One region of the Georgenia wangjunii genome, then DNA from elsewhere that is predicted to be linked to it. Evidence: riboswitches for the same ligand, from Rfam matches in the RefSeq annotation. Region 1 holds a riboswitch; each other region holds the start of a gene.
The links. A riboswitch is a leader RNA that binds a small molecule or an ion and turns the genes downstream of it on or off. The one in region 1 is predicted to bind S-adenosylmethionine.
Positions count from the first base shown of each region.

Region 2: it holds a riboswitch for S-adenosylmethionine, as region 1 does, so the genes downstream of both, V2J63_RS03960 (LLM class oxidoreductase) here and V2J63_RS07070 (O-succinylhomoserine sulfhydrylase) in region 1, are expected to answer to the same signal.
Region 3: it holds a riboswitch for S-adenosylmethionine, as region 1 does, so the genes downstream of both, V2J63_RS03265 (methylenetetrahydrofolate reductase) here and V2J63_RS07070 (O-succinylhomoserine sulfhydrylase) in region 1, are expected to answer to the same signal.

Region 1 is NZ_JAZGON010000003.1:213,749-221,105, forward strand. It holds gene V2J63_RS07065 (dicarboxylate/amino acid:cation symporter) at 215-1,690, shown strand; SAM riboswitch class I at 1,903-2,012, shown strand; gene V2J63_RS07070 (O-succinylhomoserine sulfhydrylase) at 2,021-3,415, shown strand; gene V2J63_RS07075 (beta-N-acetylglucosaminidase domain-containing protein) at 3,568-6,687, shown strand; gene V2J63_RS07080 (LacI family DNA-binding transcriptional regulator) at 6,710-7,357, opposite strand, start outside.
Region 2 is NZ_JAZGON010000002.1:13,109-20,465, reverse strand. It holds gene V2J63_RS03975 (DegV family protein) at 1-550, opposite strand, end outside; gene V2J63_RS03970 (gluconokinase) at 645-2,117, shown strand; gene V2J63_RS03965 (LLM class flavin-dependent oxidoreductase) at 2,134-2,967, opposite strand; gene V2J63_RS03960 (LLM class oxidoreductase) at 3,037-4,107, opposite strand; SAM riboswitch class IV at 4,388-4,509, opposite strand; gene V2J63_RS03955 (flavin reductase family protein) at 4,867-5,406, shown strand; gene V2J63_RS03950 (hypothetical protein) at 5,416-5,838, opposite strand; gene V2J63_RS03945 (Rieske (2Fe-2S) protein) at 5,927-6,400, shown strand; gene V2J63_RS03940 (helicase HerA-like domain-containing protein) at 6,511-7,357, shown strand, end outside.
Region 3 is NZ_JAZGON010000001.1:718,871-726,227, reverse strand. It holds gene V2J63_RS03275 (FG-GAP-like repeat-containing protein) at 1-1,168, shown strand, start outside; gene metE (5-methyltetrahydropteroyltriglutamate--homocysteine S-methyltransferase) at 1,302-3,695, opposite strand; gene V2J63_RS03265 (methylenetetrahydrofolate reductase) at 3,703-4,641, opposite strand; SAM riboswitch class I at 4,677-4,769, opposite strand; gene V2J63_RS03260 (endonuclease/exonuclease/phosphatase family protein) at 4,877-5,884, opposite strand; gene V2J63_RS03255 (hypothetical protein) at 6,198-6,530, shown strand; gene hrpA (ATP-dependent RNA helicase HrpA) at 6,669-7,357, shown strand, end outside.

The DNA of each region.
Region 1 (7,357 bases):
AGGCGTGTGACCGCGTGCGCGCGGTCGGGGCAGTAGCCCGGCGCACCGCCCGGCCCTGAGCCCCTCCCCAGCTCCCGCACCGACGCCCGGCCCCGCCGGCGTCCCCTCCCCGCATCCTCGCCCGGCGTCACGGGCGCGACGGGACCTCCTCAGCCGCGTCACCGCAGCGCCCCCGGCGCGCGCCGCCGCACGCCCTGTCAGAAAGGCAGCACCTGTGTCCACCCCATCCACCGCTACCGAGCCGAGCGCCCAGCGCCGCCGGCTGCGCCTGCCGTCCTTCAGCGTCCAGATCATCCTTGCGCTCGTCGTCGGCGTCCTGCTCGGGTGGCTCGCCCTCGAGATCGGCGACACGGCCGACGGGCAGCCGAACGGCCTCGAGGTCACGCTGAGCACGATCGGCTCGACGTTCGTCAGCCTCCTGCGGGCGATCGTCCCGCCGCTCGTGTTCACGGCGATCGTCGCCTCGATCGCGAACCTGCGCGGTGTGGCCAACGGGGCGCGCCTCGCCGGTCAGACGCTCCTGTGGTTCGCCATCACCGCGCTCGTCTCGGTCGCCATCGGGATCGGCCTCGGTCTCGTCCTGCGCCCGGGCGAGAACACGACGGTCTCGGAGGCCGCCGCGAGCGAGCCCAGCAGCACCGGCAGCTGGCTCGACTTCATCCAGGGCCTCGTCCCCGCCAACTTCCTCGGGCTCGCGACGAACAGCCGCCTGAGCACCGGCGACGACGGCGTCATCTCCGGCGTCAGCACCTCGGTGAGCTTCAGCGTCCTCCAGATCGTCGTCCTCGCGCTCGTCGTCGGGATCGCGGCCCTGCGCGTGGGCAGCAAGGCCGAGCCGTTCCTCTCCTTCAACCGGTCGCTCCTCGCGATCATCCAGAAGGTCCTGTGGTGGGTCATCCGCCTCGCCCCGCTCGGCACCCTCGGCCTCATCGGCAACGCGATCGTCGCGTACGGCTGGGACTCGCTCCTGCCGCTCGGGACGTTCGCCATCGCCGTCTACGTGGGTCTCGCGCTCGTCGTCCTCGTCGTCTACCCGGTGATCCTGCGTGCGAACGGCCTGCCCGTCATGCGCTACTTCCGTGGCGCCTGGCCTGCGATCCAGCTCGGCTTCGTCTCGCGCTCCTCGATCGGCACGCTGCCCCTGACGGAGCGCGTGGTGGAGCGCAACCTCGGCGTGCCGCGCTCGTACGCGTCCTTCGCGGTGCCGCTCGGCGCGACGACGAAGATGGACGGGTGCGCCGCGATCTACCCGGCGCTCGCGGCGATCTTCGTCGCCCAGTTCTTCGGCGTCGAGCTGAGCATCACCGACTACCTGCTCATCGCGTTCGTCTCTGTCGTCGGGTCGGCGGCGACCGCCGGCCTCACCGGCGCGATCGTCATGCTCACCCTCACGCTGTCCACCCTCGGGCTGCCGCTCGCGGGCGTGGGCCTGCTGCTCGCCATCGACCCGATCCTCGACATGGGCCGCACCGCCACCAACGTGGCCGGCCAGGCTCTCGTGCCGCTCATCGTCGCCAAGCGCGAGGGCATCCTCGACCTCGACAAGTACCACTCGGCCAACTCGGAGAACCTCTTCGTGGACGACGACGACGCGGCCGACGTGGCCGCGACCGCCGCGGAGGGCCCGGAGGTCGTCTCCGGGTCGGAGGCGGAGCGCACCGCGGGGGAGCAGCTCGCCACCGCGCGCTGAGCCTCCTCCTCGCCGTTGCTCCTCGCCGCTGCTGAGCGCGGCTCGGGGCAGCCGGCGGGGCACGCTCCCCACGACGAGGGCCGCCAGGTGATCCTGGCGGCCCTCGTCGCGGTCCCGGGCGCCGCGCTGCCGTCGCGGACCCGGCGTCCCGCCACGTGGGCAACGCGGGGGTGGTACTTGGCTTCCGCCATCGGACCCGGTTACCATCCGAACCACCATCCAGAGCAGCCGAGAGACCTGGCTCGTCGAAGCTGCAGCAACCCCGATGGACCCGAGTCGCTCGGGCCCGCCGCGTGGGTGCTCCCGCCAGGACCGATGGAGGGACGCACGATGACTGACGCACTCAACCCCGCAGGATCCGGCTGTCCGGGGCCCGGCTCCTACCCCGAGCCGCCGCCGAGCTGGGGCCCGCAGACCCGGGCGGTCCACGCCGGGCACGCGCGCAGCGACTTCCACGAGACGTCCGAGCCCATGTTCCTCACCCAGGGCTACGTCTACGAGCGCGCCGCCGACGCCGAGGCGGCGTTCCTCGGCGAGGTGGACCGGTTCACGTACTCCCGGTACGAGAACCCGACCGTCTCGACCTTCGAGGAGCGTCTGCGCGCGCTCGAGGGGGCCGAGGCCTGCTACGCCACGTCCACCGGCATGTCCGCGGTTTTCAGCACGCTGGCCGCGCTCGTGCGCGGTGGCTCGCGCGTGGTGGCGGCCCGGGCCCTGTTCGGCTCGACGCTCACCCTCTTCGAGGACGTCTTCGCCAAGTGGGGGGTGCGTACCGACTACGTCGACGCCCACCGCATCGAGTCGTGGGAGGAGGCCCTGGCCACGCCGGCGGACGTCGTCTTCTTCGAGACGCCGTCGAACCCCATGCAGGACATCGTCGACGTCCGGCGGGTGAGCGAGCTGGCCCACGCGGCGGGAGCCGTCGTCGTCATCGACAACGTCTTCGCCACGCCCATCCTGCAGCGGCCGATCACGCAGGGCGCCGACGTCGTCGTCTACTCCGCGACGAAGCACATCGACGGCCAGGGCCGGGTCATGGGCGGCGCGATCCTCGGGACCAAGGAGTTCATCGAGGGACCGCTCCAGCTCATCCTGCGCAACACCGGGCCCACGCTCAGCCCCTTCAACGCGTGGGTGCTCCTCAAGGGCCTCGAGACGATGCCGCTGCGCGTGCGCGCCCAGACCGCGGCGGCGCTCGAGCTCGCGACGTGGCTGGAGTCGTTGCCCGCGGTGTCGCGCGTCTACTACCCGTTCCTCGACTCCCACCCCCAGTCCGAGCTCGCTCGCTCGCAGATGAGCGGCGGCGGGACGGTCGTCACGTTCGACCTCGCCGCGCCGGGCGACGGCGCGGCACCGGCGGACCAGGCGGCCACCTTCGCGTTCCTCGACGCGCTGGAGATCGTCCTCATCTCCAACAACCTCGGCGACGCCAAGTCGATGGTCACGCACCCCGCGACGACGACGCACCGCAAGATCGGCCCGGACGGCCGCGCGGCCGTGGGGATCTCGAACGCCACCGTGCGGCTCTCGGTGGGGCTGGAGGACGTCGCGGACCTCCAGGCCGACCTCGCCCAGGCCCTGGCGTCCGCGCAGCGCTCGCGGCCCGGTGGTAGCGCCCAGGCCGCCGCGGCGGCGCTCGCCTCGCCGCCCGCCAGCACGCCGGCGGTGGCGGAGGTGGCGACGGCGGACGCCACCCGCGCCGCCGCCCTCGAGTTCGTCGGCTAGCGCAGCCCGCCCGCCCCGGCGGCACCCTGTCCGCCCGCACCCCCGTCCGCTCGTGATCATGCAGAGGTGTGACGGGCTGACCGGGCATTGACGATGTCGGTGCGCGTCCGTAGCGTCGCGCCCACCACGTGATGCTCGTCACAGGAGGCACCATGCGCCCCGTCCGTCGGCTCGCCGTTCCCCTCACCGCGCTCCTCGCGTGCGCCCTGCCGGGTGCGGCCGCGGCGGCGCCCGCACCGCTGGCACCACCTGGGGCGACGGTCGTCGGTGGGGTGCCGGCACGCCCGGCGGCCACGACCGGCCTCGCGGCACCGACCGCCCTCACCCCTTCCCGACTCACCCAGCCGGACCTCGGCCCGGCCGAGCGCCTCGTGCCGAAGCCTCGGGAGGTCGCGCTCACGGCCGGCACGGTCCCCGTGCCCGACGCCGTCACCCTCGTCCTCGCCGGTGACGTGGACCCGCGCGTCACGGCGGAGGCGCGCGCCGTCCTCACCGAGCTCGGCGCGGAGAGCATCGAGGAGATCCCGCTGGGGGAGACGCCGGGGACGGCGTTCGTCCTCGCGGTCGCCGACGCCCCCTCGGCCGAGGCCACGGCCGCCCTGGGGGTGCTCGGTACGACGCCGGTGGACCCGGCCGTCGCGGAGGGTTACGCGCTCGCCGTCGGGGCGCTCGGCCCGATCCCGGCGACCGTCGTCGCGGGGTCCGACGCAGCCGGCGCCTTCCACGGCCTCCAGACGCTGCGCCAGCTAGCCACGCCCGCCGAGCCCGCTGCCGTCGTCCCCCTCGGCTCCGTGCGCGACTGGCCGGAGCTCGGCCTGCGTGGCGTCATCGAGGGCTTCTACGGCGAGCCGTGGTCGCACGCCGACCGGCTCGACGTCGTCGACTTCCTCGGCGACGTCAAGGGCAACAGCTACGTCTACGCCCCCAAGGACGACCCGTACCACCTCGAGCAGTGGCGCGAGCCCTATCCGCCCGCCGAGCGCGCGGAGATCGCCGAGCTCGTCGCGGCCTCCGAGGCGGAGATGGTCTCGCTCATCTTCACGATCTCCCCGGGTCAGGACATCTGCTACTCCGACCCCGACGACGTCGACGCGCTCCTCGGCAAGATGGACGCGATGTGGGACATCGGCGTGCGCCAGTTCGGGATCTTCTACGACGACATCGACCTCGAGCTCGACTGCGCCGCGGACGTCGCCGCCTACGCGGGCGCCGCGAGCCCCGCGGCTGCTGCTCAGGCGGATCTCCTCACGACCGTCCTCGACGAGTTCGTCGCAGCCCGCCCTGAGGCGCTGCCGCTGCTCACCGTGCCCACCGAGTACTCGGGCACGGGCGAGTCGGACTACAAGACGACCTTCGCCGCCGACGTGCCCGCCGACGTCGTCGTCTACTGGACCGGCCCGGAGGTCGTCTCGGACACGATCACCGCGGAGGCGACCACCGAGGCCGTCGCGCTGTGGGCGCACCCCCTGGCGATCTGGGACAACTACCCGGTCAACGACTTCGCGCAGGCGCGGCTGTTCATGGGTCCGCTCATCGGCCGCGACGCCGACCTCGGGGATCTCGGCGTCCTCGGCTTCTCCGCCAACCCGATGAACCAGGCGCGCGCCTCGCAGGTCCCGCTCGCGACGGTCCACGACTACCTGTGGAACCCGGCCGGCTACGACCCGGACGCGTCCTGGGACGCCGCGCTCGCGCTCGTGGGCGGGGAGACGGTCGAGGCGCTGCGCATCTTCGCCGAGAACAACTACGCCTCCGACATCGGCCACCCCGCCAACCCCGAGCTCGCCGGGCGCGTCGCCGCGTTCACGGAGGCGTGGGAGGACGACGGCGACGTCGCTGCCGCTGCCACGGCCCTCACCGAGTACCTCCAGGCCATGGCGGACGTGCCGGACGCGCTGCGCGCCGGGGCGGACGCGGAGCTCGTCGACGAGATCGAGCCGTGGATGGACAAGGTCGGCGCATACGGCGAGGCGGGCGTGGCCGCCGTCGCCTCCCTCCTCGCCGACGCAGCGGGGGAGGAGACGACCGCCTGGCAGCAGCGCCAGGTCCTCGAGGACGCGGCCGCGCGGGCCGACGACCTCGACGTCGAGGTCAGTGGCGGGATCATGGCGGCCTTCCTCGCCTGGGCGCGGGAGGCGAGCGAGCTCGTCGTCCTCACGGCACCGCAGGCAGGTGCCACGTTCGACGCCGGCGACGACATCGCGCTCGCCGCGCGGGTGCGTGCGGGCGACGTCGAGGTGGCCGAGGTGGCCTTCTACGCCGGTGTCGAGGAGATCGCCGTCGACACGGCGGCGCCGTACGAGGTGACGTGGCAGGGCGTGCCCGAGGGCATGCCGAGCCTCTACGCGGTCGCCACCGACGCGGAGGGGACGGCGGTCGCCTCCGGGACGGTGCGCATCACCGTGGGGAGCCCCGACCCGGTGCTCCTCGTCGTCGGCCCGCCCGGTGGCCTCTCGACGGCGGACGCCGCCGGCGACCTGGCGACGGCCGCGCGCCTGGCCTTCCTCGGGTATCCCGTCGAGGTCGGGGTCGCGCCGGAGGTGACGACCGAGGATGCCGCGGGCAAGGCGGCGGTCGTGGTCTCGGAGTCCGTCTCCTCCGGTGACGTCGGGACGAAGTTCCGCGACGTCGACGTCCCGGTCGCCGCGTGGGAGCACTTCGTCTACGACGACATGGCCATGGCGGACGCACCCAACCTCGCGTTCAACTCCACCGACGTCGAGATCACGGGCGCCGACCACCCGATCGCCGTCGGGCTGAGTGGCACGGTGGGGATCTACCAGCGCGAGGGCATCGCCGGGTACGGCACGCCATCGGACGAGGCGGACGTCATCGCGATCGTCCCGGGTGTGCCGGAGCAGGCGACCGTCTTCGCCTACGACGCCGGCGACGCGATGATCGGGATGGACGCGCCGGCGCGGCGGCTCGGCCTGCCGTACGTGGACGATGCCGTCGGCGTGCTCACGCCAGAGGGGCAGGCGATGTTCGACGCCGCGATGCTGTGGCTCATCGAGGGCGAGCAGGAGGTCCCCACCGAGGAACCGACGGAGGAGCCCACCGGGGCTCCCACCGGGGAGCCGACGACGGGCGGGCCGTCGGTGCCGGGTCCGACGCCGCCGGGCGCGACCCCGCCGGGCGCCGCCCCGCCGGGCCAGCTGCCGAGCACCGGCGCACCGACGACGGCGCTGGCCCTCGTCGCCCTCCTCGCGACCCTGGCGGGGCTGGGAACGCTGGCGACCCGCCGTCGCACGCACACCGCCCCACCTGCGTGATCACGATCGGGCCGGGGGCACGTCAGCGGGGGAGCGGCCCCACTGAGCCGCGACGGACGATGGGGCAGGGGACGAGCTGCCCGCCGGGTGCGGGCTCGAGCGGGTGCTCGACGAGCCCGAGGAGGGTCTGGGTCGCGAGCTCACCCATGGCGTAGTGCGGCAGCGCCACCGTCGTCAGGCCCGGGCGCATCTCGCGGGCGAGGACGTAGAGGTCGTCGAACCCCACCACCGACAGGTCCTCCGGGATGCGCAGGCCTCGTGCGGCGGCCGCGTGGTACACCCCGATCGCCATCTGGTCGTTGAAGGCGAAGATCGCCGTCGGCCGGTCGGCCCGGTCGAGGAGCCGGCTCGCGGCGGCCTCCCCGCCGTCGGAGTCGGAGGCGCCCCGGACCACCCAGCTCGGGTCCGGGTGCACCCCGTACTCCTCGAGCGCCGCGTGGTACCCACGGAGCCGCCCGCGGGCGGCCGGGCTGTCGCCGACGTCGAGGACGAACCCGATGCGCCGGTGCCCGTGCTCGGCGAGCTCGACGACCGCCGTGCGCGCCCCGGCCTCCTCGTCGGGCACGACGTGCGGGCGCTGGCCGGACGCGGGAGCCGCGTCGAGAAGCACGACGGGCACGCTCTCGAGGAGCGCCGGCAGCTCGATGAGGCGGTGGTACATCGTCGCGTA
Region 2 (7,357 bases), on a different contig from region 1:
AGGCACGGGCCTGGCCGATCCGCCCGCCCCGGGCGAGGTGGTGCAGGTCCGCCACGACGAAGAACACCCTGCTCCGGGCGGCCACCTCGCGCGCCGCGGCGAGGACGCGCTCGACGTCCCCGCCGGCGGCCGCGACCTCGGCCGCCGCGATGGCCGCGAGGCCGGTCCCGGCCGCCGCGGTCCGGGTGTCCACCGCGTGGATGCGCGCGCCGGGACGGGCATCGGCGGCCGCAGCCGCCGCGACCCGCGCCGTCTCGCCCGTCCCCGACAGCTCGGCGGAGATGTGGAGGCTGACGACGGCGTCCGCCCCCGCGTCGAGGGCGGCGACCATCGCGTCGGTGAAGGTGGCGGCGCTCGGTTGGGACGTCGTCACGGTCGCGCCGGCGCGCATGGCACTCGCGAGGTCGGTCCGCGTGAGCGTGACGCCGTCGTCGGGGAGGTCCTGCCCGTCGAGGATGACGCGCAGGGGGACGACGGTGATGCCGAGCTCCGCCGCGCGCTCCGGCGGCAACGATGCCGTGGAGTCGGTGAGGACCGCGACGCCTGCCATGGCCTGACCCTACGGCGCGCGGGGAGCGGACGTGACCCGTTGGTGCCGGGCGCCTAGCATCGAAGCCCAGGCCCCCAGCCCTCACGAGGTGCGCATGTCCGACTTCAGCGTCGAGCTCGCCGACGCCGCAGGCCCGCTCGTCCTCGCCCTCGACGTCGGGTCGACCGGCAGCCGGGGCGGGGTCTACGACACGGCCGGCCTGCCGGTGCGCGGGCTCCGGCACAAGGTGCGGCACCAGTTCACGACCGGCGCAGACGGCACCTCCGTCATCGACCCGGACACCGTCGTCAGCGAGGTCGAGGACATCCTCACGGCGCTGGCGCAGCCGCACCTCGCCGGCCGTGTCGCGGGCGTCGCGCTCGACACCTTCGCCTCCTCCCTCGTCGGCGTGGACGCGGGTGGGCGCGCGCTCACGCCGTGCTTCACGTACGCCGACGCCCGGTGCGCCGACCAGGTCACCGCCCTGCGGGCCGAGGTGGACGAGGAGTCGCTCCGGGAGCGGACCGGCACGCGCCTGCACTCCAGCTACCTGCCCGCTCGCCTGCGTTGGCTGCGCGAGACCGATGCCGTCACGTTCGCCGCGGTGCACCGGTGGCTCTCCGTCGGTGAGTACGTCTACGACCGGCTGCTCGGGACGACCGCCGTCGGCACCTCGACGGCGGCGTGGACGGGCCTGCTCGACCGGCGGACCGGGGCGTGGGACGACGGGCTCCTCGCGCTCGCCGGCATCACCCCCGGGCACCTCTCGGAGGTCCGGGACCCGGGCCGGCCGCTCACCGGTGTCGAGTCACGCTGGCCCGCACTCCGGGGCGCGGCGTGGTTCCCCGTCATCGCGGACGGGTTCGCCGCCAACGTCGGCGTGGGCGGCGAGGACCCGTCGGTCGCCGTCGTCTCCGCCGCCACGAGCGGCGCCATGCGGATGCTCGTCCCTGGCGTGCCGGCGCACGTGCCGGGTGGGCTGTGGTGCTACCGGGTCGACGCAGACCGGTCCCTCGTCGGCGGCGCGCTCAACGACGTCGGGCGTGCGGTGAGCTGGCTCGAGGGCACCGTCCGCCTCGACGGCGCCGACCTCGGTGCGGTCCTGTCCGCCGCGCCGGACCCGACCACGCCGGCGGTGCTGCCCTACTTCAGCGGGGAGCGCAGCACCGGCTGGGCCGCCGGTGCGCGGGCCGTCCTCGCGGACGTCACCGCAGCGACGGCGGGCCCGGCGCTCTTCCGGGCGACGATGGAGGGTGTCGCGCTGTCCTACGCCCGGGTCGCTGCCGAGCTCGCCGCCGTCGCCGGGGCGCCTGAGCGGATCCTGGCGGGCGGTCGCGTCACCCAGGACTTCCCCACCTGGCTCCAGGTGCTGGCCGACGCTCTCGGCGCGCCGGTCTCCCCTGTGACGATCAAGCGTTCGACGCTCCACGGCACGGCGCTCATCGCCCTCGCGTCCCTCGCGCCGGGAACGCCGCGCGCGAGAGTGACGACGGGGACGACGTCGGCGCCCGTGCCCGACCGGGCGGAGTACTACGCCGGGCGCGGACGCCGGTACGCGGAGCTCTACGCCGCGCTCGTCGCGCCCTGAGGGCGCACCCGGTCGCTCACGTGACGGGCGGCCCCTGCCGGATGCGGTCGAGGAGCGTCTGCGGGGTCTCGTGCTCGAGGTCCCAGTACGAGTCGACCCACCACGTCGCACCTGCCGCGGCGAGCGCGCGGACGTGCTCCCGAGCCGCCGCACGACCCTCCGGCAGCTCGCCCTCGACGACGACGTCGAAGGATCCGGCGTCACCGCCACGGCGCTGCCCGACCCACGCCACCATCGCCGCGAGGTCGGCCGGCGTGAGCTGCTCCATCGCCTGCCCCCGCGGCTGAGGGATCACGCCGTCCCAGGCGGCGGCCCGGCTCATCGAGCGCTCGGACGGCCAGGCCGCGACGACCCAGACGGGGATGCGCGGGCGCTGGACGGGCAGCGGGCGGAACATCATGTCCTCGGCCCGGTAGTGCGCACCGCCGTGGCTGAAGGTCTCCCCAGTCCACGCCTGCGCGAGGAACGCGAGGGTCTCGTCGAGCCGCTCGGCGCGGGCGCGGCGGTCGGTCACCTCCCCGGAGACGCGGCTGTAGCCGCCGTCGTCCACCGCACCGAGGCCGACCGGCAGGACGAGCCGCCCACCCGAGAGGTGGTCGACCGTCAGGGCCTGGCGGGCCACCTCCCACGGCTTGCGCCGGGGCAGGGAGAAGACCATGGCCCCGATGCGGATCGTGCGCGTCCGGACGGCGACGGCACCGAGGACCGCCCAGGGATCGAAGGTCTCGTGGGCGCCGATCGTGATCCCGTCCCACGTGAAGAAGCCGTCCCAGCCGCAGCGCTCGGCCTCGACGGCCATCTCGAGGATGTCGTCGGTGCCGCCGCAGCTCGCCACGAAGCCGAACTTCATGCGTCCGAGGCTAGTCCCGGGGACGCGTGCGAACCAGGCCCCCGGGTGCCCCTCCCGCCCGCGGTCCGTTCAGGCCGGGCGCGCCGCGAGGGTGCGGGCCGCCTGGCTCGGCGGCCGGACGACGCGGACGGGCGCACGGCGGGCCTGCGGCTTCCGGGCACCGTCAACCGCGGGACGCGCGGGCGCCGCGGCGGGCGCCGCGGCCTCGGCGAGGAGGCCACGGGCGCGCAGGCCCGGCACCACCTCGCGCAGGAGGGCGGCGACGTCCGCGGGCACCGAGCCCGGCAGGATGACGAACCCGTCGGCCGCACCCGCCGTGATCCACCGCTCCATCGTCTCGACGACGTCCTCGGCCGTCCCGACCGCCTCGAGCGCGCCCGCCCACGACGGGTGCTCGCCGGCGATGTCCGCGACGAGCCCGGCCCGTGCCTCCGCGGCGCCGCGGTCGGCCGAGATGACGGTGTGGAGGTCGACGAGCACGCTGACGTCACCGCGCCCGGCGGCGCGGGACGTCGCGCGGACGGCGTAGCGCAGCTCCCGCGCCCAGCTGAGGTCGCGCTCGCGCACCCGCACGACGTCGGCGACGGAGCCCGCCAGCTCGATGTCCGCCTCGGAGCGCAGCGGCACGACGACCCTCGGGCGGGCGACGGGGCGGGACCCCGGCCGCGTCCGGCCGAGCGAGCGGCTCACGTGGTCGAGGACGTCGGCGACGGCGTCCGCCCGCGCGGTACCGGCGCTCACTTGTAGCCCCGCCCACGTCCCGGCAGGTCCCGCCATCTGCGCGAGCTCACCGGCGAGGGCGCCCGGGTCGGCCTGCCGGAGCGGGACGCTCGAGACGAGGCCCGCCGAACGGGCGTGCGGGCTGATGCGCCTGGCCGCCACGACCGGGTCGAGCCATGCGTCCCGGCGCACGGCTCGGTCGGAGCGCAGGCGGAACTGCTCGTCGAGCGCGACGAACGCGACGCCGCCCTCGTGCGCGGCGCGAGTGTAGGAGGCGAGGCGGGCGAGGTTCGCCTTCTCGACGGGCAGGTCGACACCGAGGGAGCTGCTCCCCGGGTCGGCGCCGAGGCCGGTGAGGTCGAGGCCGAGGGTCGTGCGGGCGGAGTCGGTGGGCCGGGCAGGGAGGTAGGCAACAGTCATGGGGGCACGTGTCCATCTGGTGTCGTCGCGCAGCGCGCGCAAGAAGGAGTGCTGCCGCAGGTCGTCCCGGGGCGCGCGTGCCACTCGCCCGCGCCGGGGCCTCGTCAGCGGTGATGCGTCAGCGCGGGGTGCGCCGGGGCATCGCTGGGTACGTCGTCAGACCGACATACAGGGACGACAACACATGCGCATGGAGCAGCGAGGCGAGATGGGGCTCAACCTGGGGCTCGGGTGCGTGCTCATGGTCGTCCTGCTTCCTTCGTGCTCGTGCACCAGAGGTGCGCAGCGTTGCCTCACGCCATTCGTGAGGCCAGGTCATCACCCGGGGCACCCCGCGCACGTGCGGGGTTGTCGACCAGCAAGCCGGGGCTTTGCGCGAGTAGCGCACTGGTGCTCTGAACCTGGGGCAGACGCTAGAGGAGACATGCTTCACATGTCAACAATCGGTCGGGCGCGTCTCAGGTTCCGCCGCGCGAGACGTGGCAGAGGTCCGCGCGACCAGCCGCGCCCAGCCCGATCTCCTCTCACATGTCGAGATGAGTGGACGCAGCGGTGGTCTGCGTCTCCCCTGGCGAGACGGCCGACCCCGCGTCGCGACAGCGGCGAGCCGCCGCGTACGGTCCGGCTCAAGGGACATCGATGGGTCACGAACCCGCTCGACCGACGACCCGTTCGGCGCGCGCGACCGCCCGCCGGGAATGGCGGCGCACCCCCAGCGTTGTCATAGACAGATGTAGTCGAGACCGATCGGAGCGTGGCATGAGCGCCGAGCACGCCGTGGGGCTGCACACCGTGCAGCCGGACTACCGCGAGATCAGCGCCGCGGACTTCAAGGGGGTCTTCCGCCACCACCCGGCTGGGGTCGGCGTCGTCACCCTGCGCGGCCCGGACGGTCCGGTCGGGTTCACCGCGACCTCCGTCATCTCCGTCTCCGCCGCGCCCCCGGTCCTCGCGTTCTCGCTCGCGGCGACGTCGTCCTCGCGACCGGCGCTCGAGCAGGCGGACAGCGTCGTCGTCAACTTCCTCGCCGAGGACCAGCGGGACGTCGCCGCCCGCTTCGCGGCGCGCGGCGTCGACCGCTTCGACGGGGTCCGGTGGGCGCCGCTGCCGACCGGGGAGCCCATCCTGCGGGGGACGACGGCGTGGGTGCGCGGCGTCATCGAGGAGCGCATTCCCGTGGGCGACAGCCTGCTCATCACGGTCCGCGCCGTCCTGGCGCAGCAGTCCGAGGTGCGCAACCCGCTCGTCTACACGAACCGCACGTACTACCGGCTCGACGACGCGACGACGCTCTCGTAGGGACGACGCTCAGCGGCGACGCCGCCACCACCGCGCGAGGAGCAGCGCCCCGCAGACGAGCCCGACGAGCTCGGCCACGAGCGCCGTCGTCTGGGACACGCCCCAGAACGGCTCCCGCACGCCGAAGAGCCCCACGGTCGTCGAGACGAGGAACGCGAGCGCCGTTGCCGCGGAGAAGCCCACAGCGGCCACGAGCCACACCGGGTGGCGCCAGACGAGCAGGGCGAGGCCGATGACGATCCCCGCCACCCCGTTGAGGAGGAAGAGCGGCCCGATGATCTCGATGGCGTCGAACCCGTCGAGGTAGAGGTAGAGGTGGACGACGGCGGAGACGAGCACGCCGGCGGCCGTGAGCCAGCGCAGGACGGTCGAGGAGCGCGGCTCGGGCACGGCGGCGCCGGGTGGGCGGGCCTCGGCAGCTGAGCTCGGCATGGCGATCCCTCTCTCCTCGGCTGTGTACGGCACGCGCCGCACGTTGTACGTTCCCACCATGGACGCGACGTTGTCCGCACAATCGCCGATGTGTCCCAGCCGCCGGGCCGTGCTCCTCGGCGCGGGGTCCGCCGCCGGGCTCGTCACGCTTGCCGCCTGCGGCGCCGACGGCGGGACGCCCGGTCCGACGGGCGGCAGCGCGCCACCGTCCGAGGGGGGCGGCTCGTCCGCGCCGTCCGGAGGCAGCGGCTCCCCCGCACCGTCGGGCGCCGAGCCGCTCGTCGCGCTCGCCGACGTCCCCGTCGGCGGGGCCGTGGCGGTGACGACGCCGGACGGCGCCGAGATCCTCGTCGCGCAGCCGTCGCAGGGCGAGGTCGTGGCCTTCAGCGCGATCTGCACGCACCAAGGGTGCGTCGTCACCCCCGAGGACGGGACGCTGCGGTGCCCGTGCCACGGCTCGGAGTTCGACCTCGCCACCGGTGACGCCCTGCGCGGGCCGGCCGAGGACCCCCTGCCCGCGGTGTCCGTCGAGGTCCGCGACGGAGGCGTCGTCGCGAGCTGACGCGCGACCACCGAGGCCGCCGGCCGGACCACCGGAGCGACGGGACGTCGCGGCGCCGGGACGCCGAGCGCTCGACCCGACCACGGCGGGCGCGCACCTAGGATCGCTGCATGGCCGACGACGCACCATCCGCGCCCGCCAGCGCGCCGCCCACAGGCGCTCCACCGGCCTCCCCCGCTGAGATCGCGCGCCTGCGGGCCGAGGCCGCCCAGGCGGTCGCCGAGGCGGCTGCAGCGCGAGCGGAGGCCGCGCAGGCCGCGCTCGACGCCGCCCTCGCTGCTGGCGTCCCGCACCCCGAGCCGGCGACGGTGGCGGAGGTGGCTGACGAACGGCCGCCAGCGCATGACCGTGGGCGGACGGACGCGCAGCGCACGGTAGACGCACCGGCGACAGATGCGCCCGGTGCGGCTGAGCCGGCGGACGTGCTCACCGCCGGGACGCCCGTCGTCGCCGCGGCCCTCTCGGAGCACGCCCGTGCGGTAGCGGCCGGCTACCCCCCAGGTGACGGCGTGCTCCCGATCGGCGCCCTCGTCGAGGACGGTGCCCCCGTGCCCGGCGCCCAGGTGGGCATCCCGCTCGGCACGCTCAACCGTCACGGCCTCGTCGCGGGCGCGACCGGCACGGGCAAGACCCGCACCCTCCAGGTCCTCGCCGAGGGCCTCTCGGAGCAGGGCGTGCCAGTCTTCCTCACGGACGTCAAGGGCGACCTCACCGGACTCGCCGAGCCGGGGCCGGGCGGGGACGCCCTCCTCGCCCGCACTGTGGGCATCGGGCAGGAGTGGTCGCCGACGGCGTTCCCCACCGAGCTCCTCAGCCTCGGCGGCGTCGGCGACGGGGTGCCGATCCGCACGACGGTCACCGACTTCGGGCCCCTGCTCCTGGCGAAGGTCCTCGGGCTCAACGACACCCAGGAGTCGAGCCTCGCGCTCATCTTCCACTGGGCGGACGAGCAGGGGC
Region 3 (7,357 bases), on a different contig from region 1:
GGCCGCCCCCGCGCAGGCCGACACGATCGTCTCGCTCGTCAACCAGGCGCGTGCCCAGCACGGCCTGCGCCCGATGCGGGTCAACGGCTCGCTCACCTCGATCGCACAGGACTGGTCGCAGCGTCAGGCCGCGGCGAACACGATGTCGCACCGTCCGAACTTCACCTCGGGCTACCCCGCGGGATGGACGCGCGGCGCCGAGAACGTCGCCTGGCACTCCCAGAACAACCCGCAGGCCGTCTTCAACGGCTGGATGAACTCGGCGGGTCACCGCGCGAACATCCTCAACCCCTCGCTCACGGACATCGGCGTGGGCTGGGCGATGGCCTCCTCCGGCCGCTACTACGCCACGCAGAACTTCGCGGCCTACGCCGGCAGCACGGCCCCGGCGCCGGCTCCGGCGCCCACCGGGACGCCCGGCAACAAGGACTACAACGGTGACGGCAGGGCCGACGTCCTGACGATCAGCTCCACGGGCCGACTCGCGCTGTACCCCGGCAACGGCCGCAACGGCTGGGGAACCCCGAGGACCATCGGCACCGGCTGGACCGGGTACGAGCTCATCGCACCCGGTGACTTCAACGGCGACGGACGCGCCGACATCCTCGCCATCGCCCCGAACGGCCTGCTCTACCTCTACGCCGGTACCGGCAGCGGCTTCGCGGGCAAGGTGCAGATCGGCAACGGCTGGGGCGGCTTCACCAACGTCTTCTCTCCCGGTGACTTCAACGGCGACGGCAGGGCCGACATCCTCGCGACGACCGCAGCCGGCGACATGCACGTCTACTACGGCAGCGGCACCGGGCGCATCAGCGGCTCCGCCAAGATCGGCTTCGGCTGGGCCGGCTACACCGACATCTTCGACGGTGGCGACTTCAACGCCGACGGCCGCGGGGACATCTTCGCCCGCGACAGCAGCGGACGTCTCTACGCCTACTACAGCAGGGCCGGCAACACGATGTCCGCTCGCACCCAGATCGGTAGCGGCTGGGCGGGCTTCGACCACATCTCCGCCGTCGGTGACTTCTCCGGCGACGGTCGCAGCGACATCCTCGGCGTCGACGGCCGCTCGGGGAACGCGTACATCTACCCGAGCACCGGTCGTGGCACGTTCGGCGCCCGCGTCCAGGTCGGCAACGGGTGGGGCATCTTCGACACCGTGCGCTGATCATCGAGCCTGACCGCCCGGGGTGACGAGCCCGACGGCGGGACGCACGTGAACGGGCCCGGCACCTCCACGGTGCCGGGCCCGTTCTGTAGCGAGGGGGAGGTTGAGGCCCCGCAGGGCCGGCGCTGCGGGTCTACAGGCCCGCGCGCACCTGCGCCGTCGCTGCGACGAGGTTCTTGAGCGCGGGGGTGACCTCCTCGTACCGGCGGGTCTTGAGCCCGCAGTCCGGGTTCGCCCACAGCAGGCCGGTGGGCACCGAGCGCGCCGCGTCGGCGAGGAGCTCGGCGATCTCCTCGGTGCTCGGCACGCGCGGGGAGTGGATGTCGTAGACGCCCGGGCCGATGCCGCGTGCGTAGCCGGACGAGGCGAGGTCCGGGAGGATCTCCATCTTCGAGCGAGCCGCCTCGATGCTCGTCACGTCGGCGTCGAGGCCGTCGATGGCTCCGATGACCTCGCCGAACTCGGAGTAGCACAGGTGGGTGTGGATCTGGGTCTCGTCGCGCACCCCCGCCGTCGCCAGCCGGAAGGACCCGACCGACCAGTCGAGGTACGCGGGCTGGTCCGCCGCCCGCAGCGGCAGCAGCTCGCGCAGCGCGGGCTCGTCGACCTGGATGATGCCGATTCCTGCCGCCTCGAGGTCACTCACCTCCTCGCGCAGCGCGAGCGCCACCTGCGTGGCGGTGTCCGCGAGCGGCTGGTCGTCGCGGACGAAGGACCACGCGAGGATCGTCACGGGTCCGGTGAGCATCCCCTTGACCGGCTTCGCCGTGAGCGACGCCGCGTAGGTGGCCCACTCCACGGTGATGGGGGCGGGACGCGTGACGTCGCCCCACAGCAGCGACGGCCGCGTGCACCGGGTGCCGTAGGACTGCACCCAGCCGTTCTCCGTCACCGCGAACCCGTCGAGGTTCTCGGCGAAGTACTGCACCATGTCGTTGCGCTCAGGCTCCCCGTGCACGAGGACGTCGAGGCCGATCTCCTCCTGGAGCTCGACGACGCGCCGGATCTCCGCGCGCATCTCGTCCGTGTACTCCTCGGCGCTCAGCTGCCCCTTGCGGTGCGCGGCGCGCGCCCGGCGGATCTCCGGCGTCTGCGGGAAGGAGCCGATCGTCGTCGTCGGGAGCGGGGGGAGGTCGAGGACGCGGTTCTGCGCCTCGGTCCGGGCGGCGAAGTCGCTGCGCCGGTAGTCGTCCTCGCCGAGGGCGGCGGCGCGCTCACGGACGTCGGGGCGGGTGACGCCGGAGTGCTCGAGCCGGGTACGGCGCGCGTGCGCGGCGTCGGAGAGCGCGTCGGCGACGGCGTCGCGTCCCGCGCTGAGGCCGGTCGCGAGCGTGCTCACCTCGCCGACCTTCTGGTCGGCGAAGGCCAGCCAGCTGCGCAGCTCGTCGCTGAGGTTGGGCTCCGCGGCCACGTCGTGCGGGACGTGCTGGAGGGAGGTCGAGGTCGCCACGGCGAGCCACCCCTCGGCGACGGCGTCAGGGCGCAGGCCCGCGGCGAGGCGCTCGAGGGTGCCGAGCGCGGAGTCGAGGTCCGCGCGCCACACGTTGCGCCCGTCGACGACGCCGGCGACGACGATCGTCGTGCGGAGGGTCTCGAGGACCTCCGGTGCCGGAACGTCCCCGCGCACGAGGTCGATGCCGACGGCCTCGACGTCGGTGGCGCCCAGCACCGCGAGGGCGTCGTCGGCCGCGCCGTAGGAGACGGGCACGAAGATGGCGGGCCGCTCGGGGCGGCGCAGCTCGACGGACAGCGCCTCGTACGCGCGGGCCGTCGCGGCGAGGACGCGCTCGCGTGGCACGTCCCACGTGTCGACGGCGAGGGCGGGCTCCTCGAGCTGGACCCACGGCGCGCCGGCCTGGCTGAGGGCGCGGAGCAGCTCGGCGTAGACGGGCAGGACGTCCTCGAGGCGGTCGAGCGGGTCGAAGCCCTCGGGGGCGGGGACCACCGGGGCGGCACCGTCCGCGGCGGGCGTGGCCCCGACGGCCTTGCTCAGGAGAAGGAACGTCACCGGGCCGACGATCGTCGGGCGGGTCGTGATGCCCTCGCCCGCGGCCTCGAGGAAGAGCTGCACGACGCGGTCGTCCGCGAGGCGGAACCCGGTCTCCGGACTGATCTCCGGGACGAGGTAGTGGTAGTTGGAGTCGAACCACTTCGTCATCTCCAGCGGCGCGCGCTCCCCCTCGCCGCGCGCGACGGTGAAGTACCCCGCGAGGTCCAGGCGCCCCTCGGCGTCGAGCTCGCGGGCGAACCGGGGCGGGACCGCGCCGAGCGTCGTCGCGGTGTCGAGGACCTGGTCGTAGTAGGAGAAGTCGCTCGGGATGGAGGCGTCGTCACGGCCCAGCCCCAGACCGACGAGCCGGGCTCGCGTGGCCCGGCGCAGCTCGGCGGCGGCGGCCTCGAGGTCGTCGACCTCGGACCGGCCGGCCCAGAACGACTCGGTCGCGCGCTTGAGCTCGCGGTCGGGTCCGATGCGCGGGTAGCCGAGGATCGTCGCCGTCGGCAGGTTGGGGATCGTCGTGTCGGTCATGAGGTCCTCACGCGGTGGGGGCGGGCTGGGGCAGGGGCGGGTACACGGGTGCCGGGGACGGCCACGCGTCGTCGTGCGACGTCGGGATGCGGCGGCGCAGGTGCTCGATGACGTCGAGCGCCGGGCGGTGCTGGTTGAACGTGTAGATGTGCAGGCCGGGGGCGCCGGCGGCGAGGACGGCATCGATGAGACGCAGCGTCGCGGCGATCCCACGCTCGTGGCGGAGCGCCGGGTCCTCGACGGCGAGGGCGTCGAGGAGCGCGGGCGGCACGTCGACGCCCGTGAGCTCGGCGAGCCGCGTGAGGCGTCCGGGGTCGGTCGCGGGGATGACGCCGGCGACGATCGGCAGGTGGACGCCCGCCGCGCGGGCCTCCGTGCACAGGTCGACGTAGGCGCCGGCGTCGTAAAAGACCTGCGTGATGGCGAAGTCCGCCCCGGCGTCCTGCTTCTCGCGCAGCGCCCGGACGTCCTGGGAGCGGGAGTGGGTCGTGCCGCTCGGGTACGCGGCCACGGCGATGCTCACCCCGCCGGCGGGCCCGAGGCGCGCCTCCTCCACCTGCCGGATGAGGGCGACGAGCTCGCTCGCGCGGTTGAGCCCGTCGGGCCGTGGCACCCACTCGGGTTCACCCTGCGGCGGGTCGCCGCGCAGCGCGAGGAAGTCCCGCACGCCGTCGTCGAGGAGGTCGGCGACGAGCCGCGCCAGCTCGGCGCGCGAGCTGCCCACGCACGTGAGGTGGGCGATCGGCGTCACGGACGTCTCGGCGAGGATCCGCTGGACGACGTCGCGCGAGGCCCGGCGCGACGAGCCGGACGCCCCGTACGTGACGGAGAAGAAGTCCGGGGCCGCGCCGGCGAGGCGCTCGACGGTCTCCCAGGCGGCCGCGGCACCGGTGGCGGTGCGTGGCGGGTAGAGCTCGAACGAGACGGTCGGACGCGCGGTCGGCACGTTCACGAGGCTAGCGGTGCTCACAGACGTCGACTCCCCCATCGAACCTGGCGGAAGCACCCTCACCCGGGGACGGGGGGTTGCTGCGGCGTCGATGAGCCAGGACTCTCAGCCGCTCTGGATGGTGGTGCGATCGTGGCGGCGTTCCGTCCCGCGATCAATGACCGTCCACCTGACGAGACGACGGCGGCCGGAGGACCAGCCCGCGGGCACGGCGGCGTCGAGGTGGTGCGGCTCAGCGTGCGGCGGGCCGGGGCGCCATCCGCACCGCGACGGCGCGGTGGTCGCTCCCGCCCACCTCGAGGACCGCTCCGTCGACGACGTCGAACGCACCGCCGTCGACGAGCACGTGGTCGATCGTCGTGCCGACGAGCGCGGGAAGCCGCGCCGGCCACGTCGCCACACCCCCGACGCCCGCGGCGACGGCGCCGTCGACGCACGCCCCTGCGTCGCGCATCGGTCCGTGGTCGAGCGTGGCGTTGAAGTCGCCCGCGACGATGACCCCGGGCGTCGCGCGGCACACCTCCATGACGGCCTCGAGGTCCGCCTCCCACTCCTCCATCGCCTCCGCCACGGGCGCGACGGGGTGGACGGCGACGAGGACGGGCCCCGCGCCGTCGACGGGCTCCGCCCGGACGGACCCGAGCGTCGTGCCCGGCCCTTCGGCCTCCGCGTAGCGGCCGAGCCGCTCGCTGACGAGCAGCGCCGTCGAGCGGGCGTCCCAGCCGCCGCTCGTGCGGACGAACACCTGGAACGTGGGGCCTCCGGAGGAGGCGATGAGGGCGGCCACGCGCGCGGCGTCGTCGGCGGCCGTCTCGGGGAGGGTGAGGACGTCGGCACCGACGTCGACGGCGGCCACGGCGACCTCCTCCGCGCTCGACGCGCCGCCGTAGGTGTTGAGGGTGAGCACCGTGATGTCAGCCGCGCCGGGCTCCGCGCCGAGCGCGCCATCGTTCGTCACGCCGCGGTCGAGCGTGACCCAGCCGTGCCCGGCTCCGACGAGGAGGAGCACAGCGGCGAGCACCGTGCGCCTCGTCCCGCCGCGGCGGCGGAGGGCGCCGGCGAGGGCGGCGAGCAGCAGGGCGAGCCCGGCGAGGACGAACGCCGCCGCGAGGACGGTGCGGAAAGGGAGGACCTGCGCGACCGGGACGACGGTCGAGAGCCCGACGCGCGCGGGGTCGAGCGAGATGACGGCCGCGACGGCGAGCAGGAGCGTCACCGCCCATCCCACGACTCTTCCCACGCCTCCATCCTCCCGTACGCGGATGGGTCGTCGTGGCCGGCGTCTCCCCGGCGCCGGCACCGGGGAGACGCCGGCGGTTCTCGACTTTGATCTATTGCGGCTGCCCGCGCGTGAGAACCACAATGAGAACCCGTGAGACCACGTCACGGGTAGGGCAAGGATCGGTATGGAGCGTGCCACGGCTCCCGAGCCCAGCGCGTTCCCCACGGCGCTCGCGCCGCGTCTGCGGACGCAGTGCGGGGCGTCCCGGCTTCGGTGACGAGGGGCCAGGCCGTCGAGCGACGGGCAGGCCCCGACGAGGTGGAGGTGCTCGATGACTTCGTGGAGGGACGTACCCAGCGACGTGCTGGAGCAGGAGTGGGCCACGGCGCTCGCAGCGGACGTGGGCAGCCACATGCCTCATGCCGACCTCGGCAGGCGCCTCGTCGAGCTGGCCGCGGAGATCGACCGGCGGGTGCTCGCCGGAGAGAGCGGCCTCATCCACGCCCCGACGGTGAGCGCCCCGGCCCCGCGGAGCATCACCCCGTCGCTCATGGACACCGCGTGGCTCACGACCTACCTGACCCGCGGGGCGCTGAGCGCCGCGGCGCGTCCCGGTCGCCGGTCCGCCGGCGCGCCCCTCGCCACGCCGGGACCCGCCGCCTGACACGACACGCACGCACCCCGCGTCCGCCGGTCGGGGAGCGCCGGCGGCCGCGCGCCGACCGGCGCCCGCCGGTCCTTCGGAGGCCACGTGCGCGGCGGGTGTGCCAGCCGGGGTGGCCATCGGCGAGAATGGTCGACCGTGAGCCACGACGAGGGTGCAGAGCCGGCGGCGCCGCCCGTCGGCGGCTCTCCCGACGGCGGTGTCCCGCGCGGGCCGGGTTCGCCTCGCGGTCGGCGCCGCGGACGCGGCCGGGGCAGGGCGGGCGGTCCCGCGTCCGGCCCTCGCGCCACCGCCGAGGACGAGAGCGGCGCCGTCAGGACCGAAGAGACCCGCGCGCAGTCCTCCCGCACGCAGCCCGCGAGGCTCCGCGGCGCGGGCACCGACCCTCCGCGCGGGCAGCGGTCAGGGCGCCGCGGCTTCCGTCCGCCGAGCGAGGAGCAGCTCGCCGCTCGCCGCGCCGCCCTGCCCGTCATCACCTATCCCGAGGAGCTGCCGGTCTCCGCCCGCCGGGAGAACATCGCCCGGGCGATCGCGGAGAACCAGGTCGTCATCGTCGCGGGCGAGACGGGCTCGGGAAAGACCACCCAGATCCCCAAGATCTGCCTCGAGCTCGGCCGGGGCATCACCGGGACCATCGGCCACACCCAGCCGCGGCGCATCGCCGCGCGCACGGTCGCCGAGCGCATCGCGGACGAGCTCGGCGTGAGCATGGGCGGCGCCGTCGGCTACCAGGTGCGCTTCACCGACGAGGTGGGGCCGACGACCCTCGTCAAGCTCATGACCGACGGCATCCTCCTCGCCGAGATCCAGCGCGACCCGCTCCTTCG